Regions from separate parts of the Sphingomonas sp. GV3 genome, predicted to be linked through region 1. Evidence: predicted binding sites of a transcription regulator. Region 1 holds the regulator's gene; the other holds the start of a gene.
What was found. Region 1 encodes LexA, which represses DNA repair genes until DNA is damaged. Its sites were predicted from a motif close to GTTCCNCNCTTGTTCT; they were not measured.

Region 1 (6,753 bases):
GCGCGATCGGTGTCCTCGATGCGCAGCAGGAACCTGCCGCCGTGATGGCGGGCAAAAAGCCAGTTGAACAGCGCCGTGCGCGCGCCGCCCAGATGGAGATAGCCGGTCGGCGAAGGGGCGAACCGGGTGACGATCGCCGTGCCCGTGGCGGCGGCGTTCCCGTTCGCGTCGTGATCCACTGTTGCGCCCAACCGCGCCTGCTCCTTAGGGTTCGAGGTGATGGCCTATTCAACCGCGGCGGCCCCTAGCACGCGCATTCCGCGCCTTCAAATCCCGTGGCCCGCGGGAGGGGGCCGGTCGCTCCGGCGGATCGAGCGATGGCTGGAATCGGAACGCGAGCAGCTGCCCTTGTGGCTGCCCGTCATGCTGGGCCTGGGCATCGCGATCTGGTTCGTGTCGCCCGATCCGCGCGCGTGGCGGACGGCAATCCTCGCTGCGACCGGCCTGGGCCTGGGGGCGGCCGCGATCGACGGGCGAACCCGACTGGCGCGGGCGGTCGCGACGGGCGCGCTCGCCGTGGCGATCGGCGTGGCCCTCGCCTGGTGGCATGCCGAGCGCGCTACCGCACCCGTGCTCGCTCATCCGGCGGTGGTCCGGTTCGCAGGGGTGGTGGAACAGGCGGAACCCCTGACCGCGCGCGGCCTGGTGCGGCTGACGATCCGCCCCGATGCCGGGCTCGGCCTGCCAACCCGCATACGGGTCAACGTCGACGCGGCGAACGTCCGGGATACGATCGCGCCAAGCGATCGCGTGCGCCTGTCGGCGCGATTGCTGCCGCCGCCCGAAGCGGCGGTGCCCGGCGCCTATGATTATGCGCGCGTCGCCTGGTTCGCGGGCATCGGCGCAACAGGACGGGCATTCGGCCCCCTGTCCGTTTCGAGGCGCGGAAGCGAGGGCGGCGCCGCGTTGCGCGACCGCCTGACGCGCCACATCACCGCGCAGCTCGAGGGGAGCGCGGGGGGCATCGCCGCGGCGCTGGCGACGGGGGACGAGGGGGCGATCAGCCAGGCCGACGCGGAGGCCATGCGCCGCGCGGGACTGGCCCACCTGCTGTCGGTCAGCGGGTTGCATATCACCGCGGCGGTCGGCGCGACGATGATCGTCGTCCTGCGCCTGCTCGCGCTCTGGCCATGGCTCGCGCTGCGCATTCGCCTGCCCCTCGTCGCCGCCATGGCGGGCGCGGCCGCGGCGATCGGCTATACCTGGCTGACCGGCAACCAGATTCCCACGATACGATCATGCGTCGCCGCGCTGATGGTGCTGGCTGCAATGGCGATGGGACGGCAGGCGATCACGCTGCGACTGGTGGCCGGCGGTGCCGTCGTCGTCCTGATCGGCTGGCCGGATGCGCTCGTCGGGCCTAGCTTCCAGCTTTCCTTCGCCGCGATCGTGTCGATCGTCGCGTTTCACGAGCATCCCCGGATCGCGTCGCTTTTCGCCGCCAAGGAGGTCACGCGCGTGCGCCGCGTCGCGCGGGAACTCCTGTCGCTGCTGGTCACCGGCCTGCTGGTCGAGGCGGCGCTGATGCCGATAGCGATCTATCATTTCCACCGGGCGGGTATTTATGGCGCCTTCGCCAATATCGTCGCAATACCGCTGACCACCTTCGTCATCATGCCGCTGGAGGCGCTCGCGCTGCTGATGGACGCGGCGGGGCTCGGCGCACCCTTCTGGTGGCTGACGGGAAAGGGCATGGCGCTGCTGCTGTGGATCGCCCGATCCGTCGCCGCGCTGCCGGGGTCCGCCATGGCGCTCGCCACCGTGCCAGCATCGGCCTTCGCCCTGTGCGTCGGCGGCGGCCTGTGGCTGGCGCTATGGCAGTCCTCGGTCCGCTGGCTGGGCGCGGTGCCGCTCGTCGCGGGGTGCCTCTGGATGGCGTTCACGCCGGCGCCCGACATCCTCATCACGGGCGACGGCAGGCACCTTGCGGTGCGCACCCGCGACGGTCTGGCCGTTCTGCGCGACAGGTCCGGCGACTACGTCCGCAACATGCTACGCGAAACCGGGGGCGGGCAGAACGATCCGATGCTGGTGTCGGATCGTCCCGAAGCGCAATGCACCCGCGACGCCTGCGCGATCGCGCTCGTCCGCGGCGGACGGCACTGGCGCCTTCTCGCAACGCGCAGCGCCTATCCCCTGCCATGGGAGATGCTGCGCCAGGCGTGTGCGCGTGCCGACATCGTCGTCAGCGACCGCCGTCTTCCCGCGCGGTGCCGTCCGCGCTGGCTGCGGCTCGACCTCGGCCTATTGCGGCGCACGGGCGGTGTTTCGATCGCGCTCGCGTCCCGGCGCGTCGTCACCGTCCGGACGCCCGAGGATGCCCATCCCTGGGTGACGCCGCCGCATGCGACGCCCACCGAGGCGATTCGGTATCGGGACGTCTCTGCGAATCCATGGACGCGCCGTACCCATGCTGCCAGCTTTGCGCGCAATCCGGGATCGCTCGGTCGCGGGTCCTGACGACGATCGATGCGCGGCCCGACCCGTATCGCGATCGAGAGCTGCAATGCGCAAATACGACCGTCGCGCCGGGCACGCCGCGAAACGGCCGCGGGCAGGCGCGCTCCGCGCTATTCCCGCCTTTGCGCACCCTGCGATCTGTCGCGAGGCCCGGCAAAGAGCGATACGGGACGAGCGCACCCCTAAGGCGCTGCGGACCGCCTTCCGCGGCCGCGAAGGAAGGAAGCGTCCGCGAGGCGTGCGTGCCGGCTCGCATCGACGCATGCGGTCGCGGCTTAAAGCGGCCGTCGCGATCCACGCAGATACGCAGACGCATCCGCTGCCCCGATGCCGAACCGTCCGTGGCGGCGAGCGTCTCCGTTCCGGCCCCGTACCGCGCCGTCAGTCGTAACGACGCAGGATACCGGACAGCTTGCCCTGTACGCGGACGATGTCGGGGCGATAGCGCTGCGGCTCATAGGCGCGATTGGCCGGGTCGAGCCGGATCATCGCGCCCTCGCGCCGGAAATATTTGAGCGTCGCTTCGCTGTCCTCGATCAGCGCGACGACGATCTCGCCGTCACGCGCGGTCTCGGTGCGCCGGATGAGCGCATAGTCGCCGTCGAGGATACCCGCCTCGACCATCGAGTCGCCCGAAACCTCGAGCGCATAATGCTCCCCCGATCCGAGCAGCGCCGCCGGGACGGCGAGCATCGAACTGCCCTCGAATGCCTCGATGGGGACACCCGCCGCGATGCGCCCATGCAGCGGGATCTCGACGACGTCGTTTGCGGGCGTGGTTGCGGGGCGGACATTGCCGCGCGCTGGTGCGGCCGCCGGCGCCGCTGCCGCGGCACTGGCCGCGGGCGACGTCTTCTCGGGACGTTCCGGCATCCGCAGCACTTCCAGCGCGCGCGCGCGGTTGGGCAATCGGCGGATGAAATTGCGTTCCTCCAGCGCGCTGATCAGCCGATGCACGCCGGATTTGGACTTGAGATCGAGCGCCTCCTTCATCTCCTCGAACGACGGGGAGATGCCGGTCTCTTCCAGTCGATCATTGATGAAGCAGACAAGCTCGTGCTGCTTGCGCGTGAGCATGGGCGGTCCTTCCCGTCAGAACAGACGCGGAACTTCTAGGGAACACTTTACTTGCCGTCAAGCGATCATCAGGACCTGCGCCGAGTCGCCGGCACGGGCTGGGGGCGCGCCGGCCGGACGGACGACGAGGCAATGCGACCGCGCCAGCGTGAGCAGCATCGAACTGTCCTGGATGGTCGACGCATAGGCCCGGCCGTCCCGAAGTTCCGCGCGCAGATAATCTGTCCGTGCGCCATTGGCCGGCAGATCCTCGCCGATCAACACGCTGGTGGCGCGGGGCAGGGGATCGGCGGCGCCGGCAAGGTGCGCGATCATCGGCCGGACGAACAGCATGGCGGTGACGAAGGCGGAGACGGGGTTGCCCGGCAAGCCGAGCAGCGCCGCCGCGCCGAGCCGGCCCGCCATCATCGGCTTGCCCGGGCGCAGCGCGATCCGCCAGAAGTCGATGCGGCCGCCCGCCGCCTCGATCGCGGGACGGACGAGATCGTGATCGCCGACCGACGCGCCGCCGGTCGTGACGAGCAGGTCGGTGTCGACCATGGAGAAGGCGTCGCGCAGTGTCGGCAGGTCGTCCGGGAGGATGCCGAGGTCCATCAGGTCGACCGGCAGATCCGCCAGCATCGCCGCCAGCATCGCGCGATTGGATTCGGGCAGCTCGCCCGGCGTCCGCTGCGTCCCGGGCGCGACCAGTTCGTCTCCGGTCGCGCAGATGGCGACGCGGACGCGGCGACGCACCGAAATCGCGCCGACGCCGCCTGTCGCGGCGACGGCGAGGCGGGCGGGCGTGATCCGCTCGCCGCCTGCGATCAATCGGTCGCCTTCGGTGAAATCCAGCCCGCGGCGGCGGACGTTGCGTCCGGCCCGGCCGGGCCCCTCGCCGACCAGGCGGATCGTCGCTCCGGCCGCCTCGACCTCTTCCTGCACCATCACGGTATCGGCGCCATCGGGTAGCGCGGCGCCGGTGAAGATACGGACCGTCTCTCCCACGCCGACGCGGCCGGCGAAGGGACGTCCGGCGGCGCTCTCGCCGATCATCGTCCAGGGCCCGGGCAAATCGGCGGCGCGGATCGCATAGCCGTCCATGGCGGACAGGTCGTGTGCGGGCTGCGTTCGCTGGGCCCTAACGTCTTCTGTCGCCCAGCGACCATGTGCGGCCATGAGCGGCACGGTCTCGATCGCAACCGGCGTCGCGAGCGCGAACAGCCGCGCCTGCGCCTCCGCGATCGGCAGCAGGCTCATGCCGCCTGCCAATCGCCCGACGCGCCACCGGACTTGGCGAGCAGGCGCAGGCCGCTGATCGTCATGGCCCGGTCGAGCGCCTTGGCCATGTCGTAGATCGTCAGCAAGGCGACGGACGCTGCAGTGAGCGCCTCCATCTCGACGCCGGTCTTGCCCTCCGTCGCCGCGGTCGCGGTGGCGACGATGCCGTCGGCCGCGATCGCCAGGTCGAGGGTGACGCGGGTCAGCGGCAACGGATGGCACAGGGGGATGAGGTCGGCGGTGCGCTTCGCCGCCATGATGCCGGCGATCCGTGCCACGGCGAGGACATCGCCCTTCTTCGTCGCACCGTCTCGGATGGCGGCAAGCGCATCGGCGGCGATCGCGATATGGCCGGTCGCGGTCGCTTCGCGCGTCGTCACCGCCTTGCCGGCGACGTCGACCATGCGGGCGGCGCCATCGGCGTCGATGTGCGTCAGGCCGCTCATCCGAGCAAGGCCCGGGTCGCGGCGGTGAGGTCGGGCTGGCGCATCAGCGACTCACCGATCAGGAAGCAATGCACGCCATGGTCCGCCAGCGCGTCGAGGTCGGCGCGTGCCGACAGGCCGCTTTCCGCGACGAAGGTGCACCCCGGCGGCGCCCTGTCGACAAGCTTGAACGTGCGGCGAAAATCGACGGTGAAGTCATGGAGGTTGCGGTTGTTGACGCCGATCAGCCGCGATTTCAGCCGCAGCGCGCGATCGAATTCGTGCGCATCGTGGACTTCGACCAGCACGTCCATGCCGCAGTCGAGGGCGCTCGCCTCGATCTCCGCCATCTGGCCGTCGTCGAGGGCGGAGACGATGATCAGGATCGCGTCGGCGCCGATCGCGCGCGATTCGGTCGCTTGCCACGGATCGACCATGAAATCCTTGCGGATCACCGGCAGGCTGCAGGCGGCGCGCGCGGCGATGAGGTCGTCGTCGCAGCCGCGGAACCATTGCTCGTCGGTCAGCACCGACAGGCAGGCGGCGCCGCCGGCCTCATAGGCGCGGGCGTGCGCCGGTGGGTCGAAGTCCTCGCGAATCAAACCCTTGGACGGGCTCGCTTTCTTGATTTCCGTGATCAGCGCATGGCCCTGCTTGGCGTCGAGCGCCGCGCGGAACCCGCGCGGGCGCGTCACGGATGCGATCCGGGCGTCCAGGTCGGCCAGGCTGGTCGTCGCCTTTCGGGCGGCGACCTCGGCGCGCTTGGTTTCGACGATGCGGGAGAGGATGGTGGTCATCGGTAGGCGATCCAGCGGTCGAGCAGCGCGCCGGCGCTGCCGTCATCGAGGGCGCGCGCGGCATCGCGCGCGCCCTCGATGAGGGAAGTGGCATGGCCCGCGACGACGAGCGCCGCCGCGGCGTTGAGTAGAACGGCATCGCGATAGGCGCCATCCTCACCGGCCAAGAGGTGCCGCAGGGCAGTGGCGTTATAGGCGGGATCCCCGCCACGCAGCGCGGCAAGCGGATGCCGGGCGAGACCCGCGTCCTCGGGCGCGATCCGCGCGGGCAGGGCGGCGGTGCCGACGCAGACGGCGATGCTGGGGCCGGCGGTGGAAAGCTCGTCCAGACCCTCTTCGCCCGCGATCACTGCCGCAGCCTCGGTTCCGAGCTGTGCCAGCGCCTCGGCATAGAGGCCGGTGTAGTCCGGGCGCGCGATGCCGAGCAGCTGACGCGAGACGCGCGCCGGATTGGCCAGCGGACCCATCAGGTTGAAGATCGTCCGCTTGCCGATGCGGCGACGGATCGGGGTGATGCGCTTCATCGCGGGATGATGGTTGGCGGCAAACAGGAAGGCGATGCCGAGGTCGGCCAGGCTGCCTTCGGCGGTCGCGCCCGCCACGTCGAGGTCGAGGCCGAGCGCCTCGAGCGTGTCGGCCGCGCCGGCCTTGGACGATGCGGCACGATTGCCGTGCTTCGCGACCGGTACGCCGCAGGCGGCGACGACGAGCGCGACCGCTGTCGAGACATTCAG
Region 2 (6,753 bases), 2.0 Mb from region 1:
GCTATGAGCGCGCCCTGGCGGCGGCGCTGGGCGACGATCTGGAGGCGGGGCTGTCGGCCTGGCCGGGCGCTGCGCCGCTGCCGGACGATCCGGCACCGCCCGGTGATGCCGAGCCGCTGACAACGCATGTCGCCGGCCCGGCGACGCTGGCGCGGCGGCTGGGGCAGCTGTTCGTCGTCGCGGCGGACGACGGCCGCCCCCTCGCGGTCGGTCAGCGACTGGTGACGCGGGACGGCCGGCTGCGGCGGTGGGATGGCTTCGTCGCCGATGGAACGGGCGCGGCGGCGGCGGAGCGGCTGGTACGGCTCAATCGGTTGGCGGCTCTGGCGGAGGCTCGTCCTGCGGCGCTGGACGCGGCGGAACGCGCCGATGCCGCCCGTGCGACCGTGGAGGTGCGGATCGCCGCGGCCCGCCGCGCCGCGCAGGCGGCGCGTGGCGCGATCGCGGCAGCGGACGCCACACTGCGCGAGGCGACCCGCGACGAGGATCGCGCCGTGGCCGCGCTGGAGCGGCTGGGGGTGCAACGGGCCGATCTGGTCGTGCGCGAAGCGAGGGTCGGAGCCGAAGCCGCCGAGGCCGCCGACGAGCTGGCGGCGGCGCAGGCGGCACGCGCCGCACTCCCCGATGGCGGCGACAGCGCCGCAACGGTCGCCGCGCTGAGCCGCGACGCGGAGGATCGCCGCACCGACGTCGCGGCGGCGCGCGCGGCCCGGGCCACCGCCGAGCGGACCGCCCAGGCCCAGCGGGAGCGACTGGCGGCGGCCCAGGCCGAGAGCCGCGGCTGGCGGGCCCGCGCGGGCGAGGCCGCACGGCGGATCGCCGAGATGGACAAGCGTGCCGCCGCGCTCGCCGAAGAGGCGACGGCGATCGATACGCGACCGGTCGTCCTCGACGCGGCCATTGCCGAGGAATCGGCAGCGCATGCCCTGGCGCGCGACGAAGCGACCCGCCTGGCGACGGCGGAGGCCGCCACGGAACAGGCGGTACGGCGCACCGAGGAGGCGCATCGCATGGCGAACGCGACACTGGCGGAGGCGCGCGAGGGGCGGGCGGGTGCCGCGGCCCGGTTAGAGAATCAGGAGCTGCGCCGGGTCGAGATGGGGCGACTGTCCGGCGAGCGCTTCTCCTGCCCGGCACCGGTGCTGCCCGAACGCCTCGGCTTCGCGAGCGACAGCATCCGGGCGCCGGCTGCGGAAAGCGCGCTGCACGAGAAACTGGTGCTCGACCGCGAGCGGATCGGTCCCGTCAATCTGGTCGCCGAACGCGAGCTGGCGGAGCTGGAGGCCACGGGCCGCAGCACTGCGGCCGAGCGCGAGGAGCTTGGACAGGCGGTCCATCGGCTGCGGGGTTCCATCGGCACGCTCAATCGCGAGGGACGACAGCGGCTGCTCGCGGCGTTCGAGGCGGTGGACGCGCATTTCCGCCGGCTGTTCACCACGCTGTTCGATGGCGGGCAGGCGCATCTCGCGCTCGTCGAATCGGACGATCCGCTGGAGGCCGGGCTGGAGATCATGGCCCAGCCGCCCGGCAAGCGGCTGCAATCGCTAACGCTGCTGTCGGGCGGCGAGCAGGCGTTGACTGCGGTGGCACTGATCTTCGCGCTGTTCCTGACCAATCCCGCGCCGATCTGCGTCCTCGACGAGGTCGACGCGCCGCTCGACGACGCCAATATCGAACGGTTCTGCAACCTGCTCGACCGGATGAGCCGCGAGACGCAGACGCGCTATCTCATCGTTACGCACAACGCCGTGACGATGAGCCGCATGCACCGCCTGTTCGGCGTGACGATGGTCGAACGCGGCGTGAGCCGGCTCGTCTCGGTCGACCTGGGCGGCGCGGCGACCCTGCTGGCGGCGGAATAGGCGAAGGCGGCCGGGTCATCGGCCGTGGCTTCACGCCTGATCCTCGTCGCGCAGCGTGCGGCCGGCCAGCGTGATTTCGGCGACGAAACACGCCAGGCCCAGGACGGCGCAGAGCAGGCCGCCGCCGAAGAACACGAACAGGAAGGCGGCATGCCCCGAATCGCGCAGAACGCCGAAGAACAGGGTGATGGCGGAGCAGCACGTCATCGCGCCCGCCGCCGCCGCGAGCGTGACCGCGATGTCGAGGATGCGCGACCGCTTCCGTAGGCGGGCCATCTCGTGCTGATTGACGCGCGGCTCTTTCCTCAGCGCATGGATACGGTCGCTGATCCGCCCGAGCCGTGTCGCAAACACGTTGAGCAGCGAAGCCACCGCGGTCAGTAGGAAGATGGGCGTCAGCGCCAGCTGGATGACATGCGCCGCGGCGCTGAGAGGTTCGTGCATGCGTGTCGTCTTACCCTTCGCCGCGCAGATCGACGCAGACCGGCGAAGGTTCCCTGGCAACCGCTGCGTCGCGTCGCGGCGGCCGGCGTCCCGGCGGCCGCGACGTCGCCATCAATGGCGGCTGCGTACCAGCCGCGCAAGCGCCTGACCCACGTAGAGCAGGCAGAGTTCCTGATGCACCACCGCCGCGGCGGGATGGGTGGCCTGGATCGAACGCACCGCTTCCTGGCGGGAGCGTTCGAGGAGGTAGGTCGTATCGGGCATGAGCATACTCCCTTTCGTCCCCTGCCCTGCCCTTATCCACCCGCCACCTTGCACCAGGATGACTGGCGGCGCGGCGAATGCGTCCCTTGCGACATGCGGCTCGAGAACGTAAATAGAACACATGGCGCAGCTCGATACCCGCGAGAAGCTGGCGATCCTGGCGGACGCGGCGAAATACGATGCCTCCTGTGCATCGTCCGGCACCGCCAAGCGCGACAGCCGCGACGGCAAGGGGATCGGCTCGACCGAGGGCATGGGCATCTGCCACGCCTATGCTCCCGACGGTCGCTGCATCAGCCTGCTCAAGATCCTGCTGACCAACAGCTGCATCTTCGACTGCCATTATTGCATCAACCGAAAGTCGTCGAACGTGCGCCGCGCGCGCTTCACGGCGCAGGAGGTCGTGAACCTCACGCTGTCCTTCTACCGGCGCAACTATATCGAGGGGCTTTTCCTGTCCTCGGGGATCATCCGGTCGTCCGACTATACGATGGAGCAGCTTGTCGAAGTGGCGCGCAGCCTACGCGAGGACCATCAGTTCCGCGGCTACATCCACCTCAAGACGATCCCGGACGCGGATCCGGAACTGGTGCATCAGGCGGGTCTCTATGCCGATCGCGTGTCGATCAACGTCGAGCTGCCCACCGCGGGCGGGCTGAAGCGGCTGGCGCCCGAAAAGGACGGCGCGCGGATCGAGGGCGCGATGCGCGACGTGAAGGGCGCGATCCTGGATTCGGGCGACGCGCGCAAGAAGTACAAGTCCGCGCCCCGCTTCGCTCCCGCCGGCCAGTCGACCCAGATGATCGTCGGCGCGGATGCCGCGACCGATGGCGACATCGTCACGCGCGCTTCGTCGCTGTACGATCGGTTCGGCCTGCGCCGCGTCTATTATTCCGCGTTCAGCCCGATACCCGATGCCAGCGCCGTGCTGCCGCTGCAGCGCCCGCCGCTGATGCGCGAGCACCGTCTGTACCAGTCCGACTGGCTGATGCGCTTCTACGATTATGCGCCGCACGAGGTCGTGGCGGCGGCGGACGAGGGCACGGGCATGCTGCCGCTCGACATCGATCCGAAGCTGGCTTGGGCGCTCAAGTTCCGGGACCGCTTTCCGGTCGACGTCAACCGAAGCCCGCGCGAGATGCTGCTGCGCGTACCGGGGCTCGGCGTGAAGGCGGTCGACCGCATTCTCGCCAGTCGCCGCTGGCGGCGTCTGCGTCTGGACGATGTCGCACGACTGACGGTGTCGGTGGCGAAGGTCCGTCCGTTCATCATCGCCGAGGATTGGCGCCCGGTGATCCTCGCCGACCGAGCGGACCTACGCCCGATGGTCGCGCCGAAGCGCGAACAGCTGGAACTGTTCGCCGCCTGACCGGGTGCGTCGCGCCGGGTGAGAGTGATTCGCGGGTGAAACAGCTGGGCGGCTCGCCGGTTGAGCGGCGCGAAGGAGACACACGATGGCGACCGCCCAGATCTACGCCGACCTCAAGCGCGACCATGACAAACAGCGCGAGATGCTGAAGCAGCTCGGCGACCTGAAGGGCGACACGGCCAAGCGCCAGAAGCTGTTCGAGGCCTTCCGCCTGGAACTGCAGAGCCATGCCGCCGCCGAGGAGGAATCGCTGTACGCCGAGATGCTGGGCAAGCCCGACCTGCGCGACGACGCCCGCCACTCGGTCGCCGAGCACAAGGAGGTCGACGATTTGCTGGGCGAGATGGCGGACCTCGATTTCGGGTCGGACGAATGGGAGTCGAAGTTCTTCCACATGCGCCACCGCTACGAACATCATATCGACGAGGAAGAGGAAGAGATGTTCCCGGCCGCCGAGAAGGGGCTCGACGACGCGACGGAGGAGCGGCTCGCCGACATCTATGAGGAGCGCAAGCCCGAGGAGCTGAAGCTCGCCAAGGCGAATCCGCCGGGCGGCGACGACCGCGACTGATCGCCTTGCGGATCGTCACGCTTCCCGCACCCGACGATTTCGAGGCATGGCGCGACGCCGCGCGCGCGCTGGCCGCGGCGGAGGTGCCCCCCGGTGACGTGGTCTGGCAGGTCGGCGACACGCCCGCCGATCTGTTTGCCGTCGCCGCGGACGGGCAAGCGGCGGCGGAGACCGGACCAGGCGCGACATTCTCCGTACCGCGCGGCTTCGTCGATCTCGCGCGCAGCGTCGTCCTCGCCGACGACCCCGAGCGGTTCGCGCTGCTCTATGCCCTGCTGGTGCGGCTGCGGCGCCAATCGGGGATTCTCGCCGACCAGGCGGACCCGCTGGTGCGCCGGCTGGAGGGCTTGGCCAAGGCGGTCCGCCGCGACATTCACAAGATGCGCGCCTTCCTCCGCTTCCGCGAGGTGGCGACGGACGAGGACGACAGCTGCTATGTCGCCTGGTTCGAGCCGGACCATCATATCGTCCGCGCGAACGCGGCCTTCTTCGTCAACCGCTTCGCGTCGATGCGCTGGTCGATCCTGACGCCGGAGGTCTCGTTGCACTGGGACGGCAAGGCGCTGAGCGAGGGCCCCGGCGCGAGCCGCACGGATGCGCCCGAGGGCGATCCGGTCGAGGAGGTGTGGAAGACCTATTATGCCAGCATCTTCAACCCCGCCCGCCTGAAAGTGGGCGCGATGCTGAAGGAGATGCCGCGCAAATACTGGAAAAACATGCCGGAAACCGCGTTGGTCGGCGAACTGATCGCAGGCGCGCAAGCGAGGGAGAGCGGCATGATCGAACAGGCGCGCGCCGTGTCGGGCGACAACAGCGTGGCGGCGTGGCAGGCGCTGCGCGAAGAGGCGATGGGTTGCACGCGGTGCCCGCTCTACAAGCCGGCGACGCAGACGGTGTTCGGCGAGGGCCCGGTCGACGCGGCGATGATGGTCGTCGGCGAGCAGCCGGGCGACCAGGAGGATCTGGCGGGGCGGCCGTTCGTCGGCCCGGCTGGCCAGGTGTTCAATCGTGCGATCGCCGCGGCGGAGATCGATCGCGCGCGGCTCTACGTCACCAATGCGGTCAAGCATTTCAAATACGAGCAACGCGGCAAGCGGCGCATCCATGCCAAGCCGGGGACGGGCGAGATCGAGGCATGCCGGTGGTGGATCGAGCAGGAAAGGCTGCTGGTACGGCCGCAGATGACGGTGGCGCTGGGCGCGACCGCCGCGCGGTCGCTGCTGGGACGGACGGTCACGATCTCGCGCGAGCGTGGGCGGACGATCGCGCTGCCTGATGGCGGCGCGGCATGGATCACCGTCCATCCCAGCTATCTGCTCCGCCTGCCAGACCCGGCGCAGAAGGAAGACGAATTCGCCCGGTTCGTCGAGGATCTGCGCAGCGCGAAGGCGGCGCTTGGCTGACACCGTTGCCGGTCGAGGCAGGGTCCGCCGTCCGCTGGCGAGGCTCTCGAGGGGAGTCGCGCTCGACGGTCGGCGAGCTGTCGGCTTACCCGACCGTCACCGAGAAGCATAGCGCCCTTCAGTCAATCAGCCCATGGGCTTGCGCAGGAGCGTTCAGCGCTCTCGCGGCCGCGCGAGCGTGGTGAGCACGCCGCGCAGCGTGCGGACCTCCTGACTCGACCAGCCAGGTTTGGTCAGCAGCGTGCGCAGCGTGCGCTTGGTGGTCGGCGTGCGATCCGGCGGGAAGAAATAGCCGGCGACTTCCAGCATCCCCTCCAGCTGGCCGATCATGCCGTCGAGCTCGGCCTGCGGCGCGACGTCGGGCAGGTCGACCTGCGGCGGCTGCGCGAGCCCCTGCCCCTTCGACCATTCATAGGCACAGAGGATCACCGCCTGTGCCAGATTGAGGCTGCCGAATTCGGGATTGATCGGCACGGTCAGGATGGTGCGCGCGACCGCGACGTCGTCCGTCTCCAGCCCGGATCGTTCCGGGCCGAACAGCAGCGCGGATCGCCCGGCTTCGGCATGGATCGCGCGCGCCGCCTCTTCCGGCGTCACCACCGGCTTGGTGATGCCACGCTTGCGCACGGTGGTCGCATAGACATGGGCGCAATCGGCCACCGCGCCCGCGACGGTATCGAACACCTGCGCGCGTTCCAGCACGATGTCGGCCCCGCTCGCGGCTGGACCTGCCTGCGGATTGGGCCAGCCGTCGCGCGGGGCGACCAGACGCATCTCGGTCAACCCGAAGTTGAGCATCGCGCGTGCGGCCTTGCCGATATTCTCGCCTAGCTGCGGGCG

Region 2: RF701_RS14055 (putative DNA modification/repair radical SAM protein) is a predicted target of LexA. The motif match lies at 2,674-2,689, and genes of this name have one in related genera.

Annotation. Positions count from the first base shown of each region.
Region 1 covers NZ_JARWLE010000001.1:979,622-986,374, reverse strand. The annotation lists gene gltX (glutamate--tRNA ligase) at 1-179, opposite strand, end outside; gene RF701_RS04485 (ComEC/Rec2 family competence protein) at 349-2,460, shown strand; gene lexA (transcriptional repressor LexA) at 2,842-3,537, opposite strand; gene glp (gephyrin-like molybdotransferase Glp) at 3,595-4,776, opposite strand; gene moaC (cyclic pyranopterin monophosphate synthase MoaC) at 4,773-5,243, opposite strand; gene trpC (indole-3-glycerol phosphate synthase TrpC) at 5,240-6,019, opposite strand; gene trpD (anthranilate phosphoribosyltransferase) at 6,016-6,753, opposite strand, start outside.
Region 2 covers NZ_JARWLE010000001.1:2,978,821-2,985,573, reverse strand. The annotation lists gene RF701_RS14070 (AAA family ATPase) at 1-1,862, shown strand, start outside; gene RF701_RS14065 (DUF2721 domain-containing protein) at 1,893-2,306, opposite strand; gene RF701_RS14060 (hypothetical protein) at 2,418-2,570, opposite strand; gene RF701_RS14055 (putative DNA modification/repair radical SAM protein) at 2,692-3,939, shown strand; gene RF701_RS14050 (hemerythrin domain-containing protein) at 4,025-4,510, shown strand; gene RF701_RS14045 (UdgX family uracil-DNA binding protein) at 4,516-5,913, shown strand; gene RF701_RS14040 (RNA methyltransferase) at 6,067-6,753, opposite strand, start outside.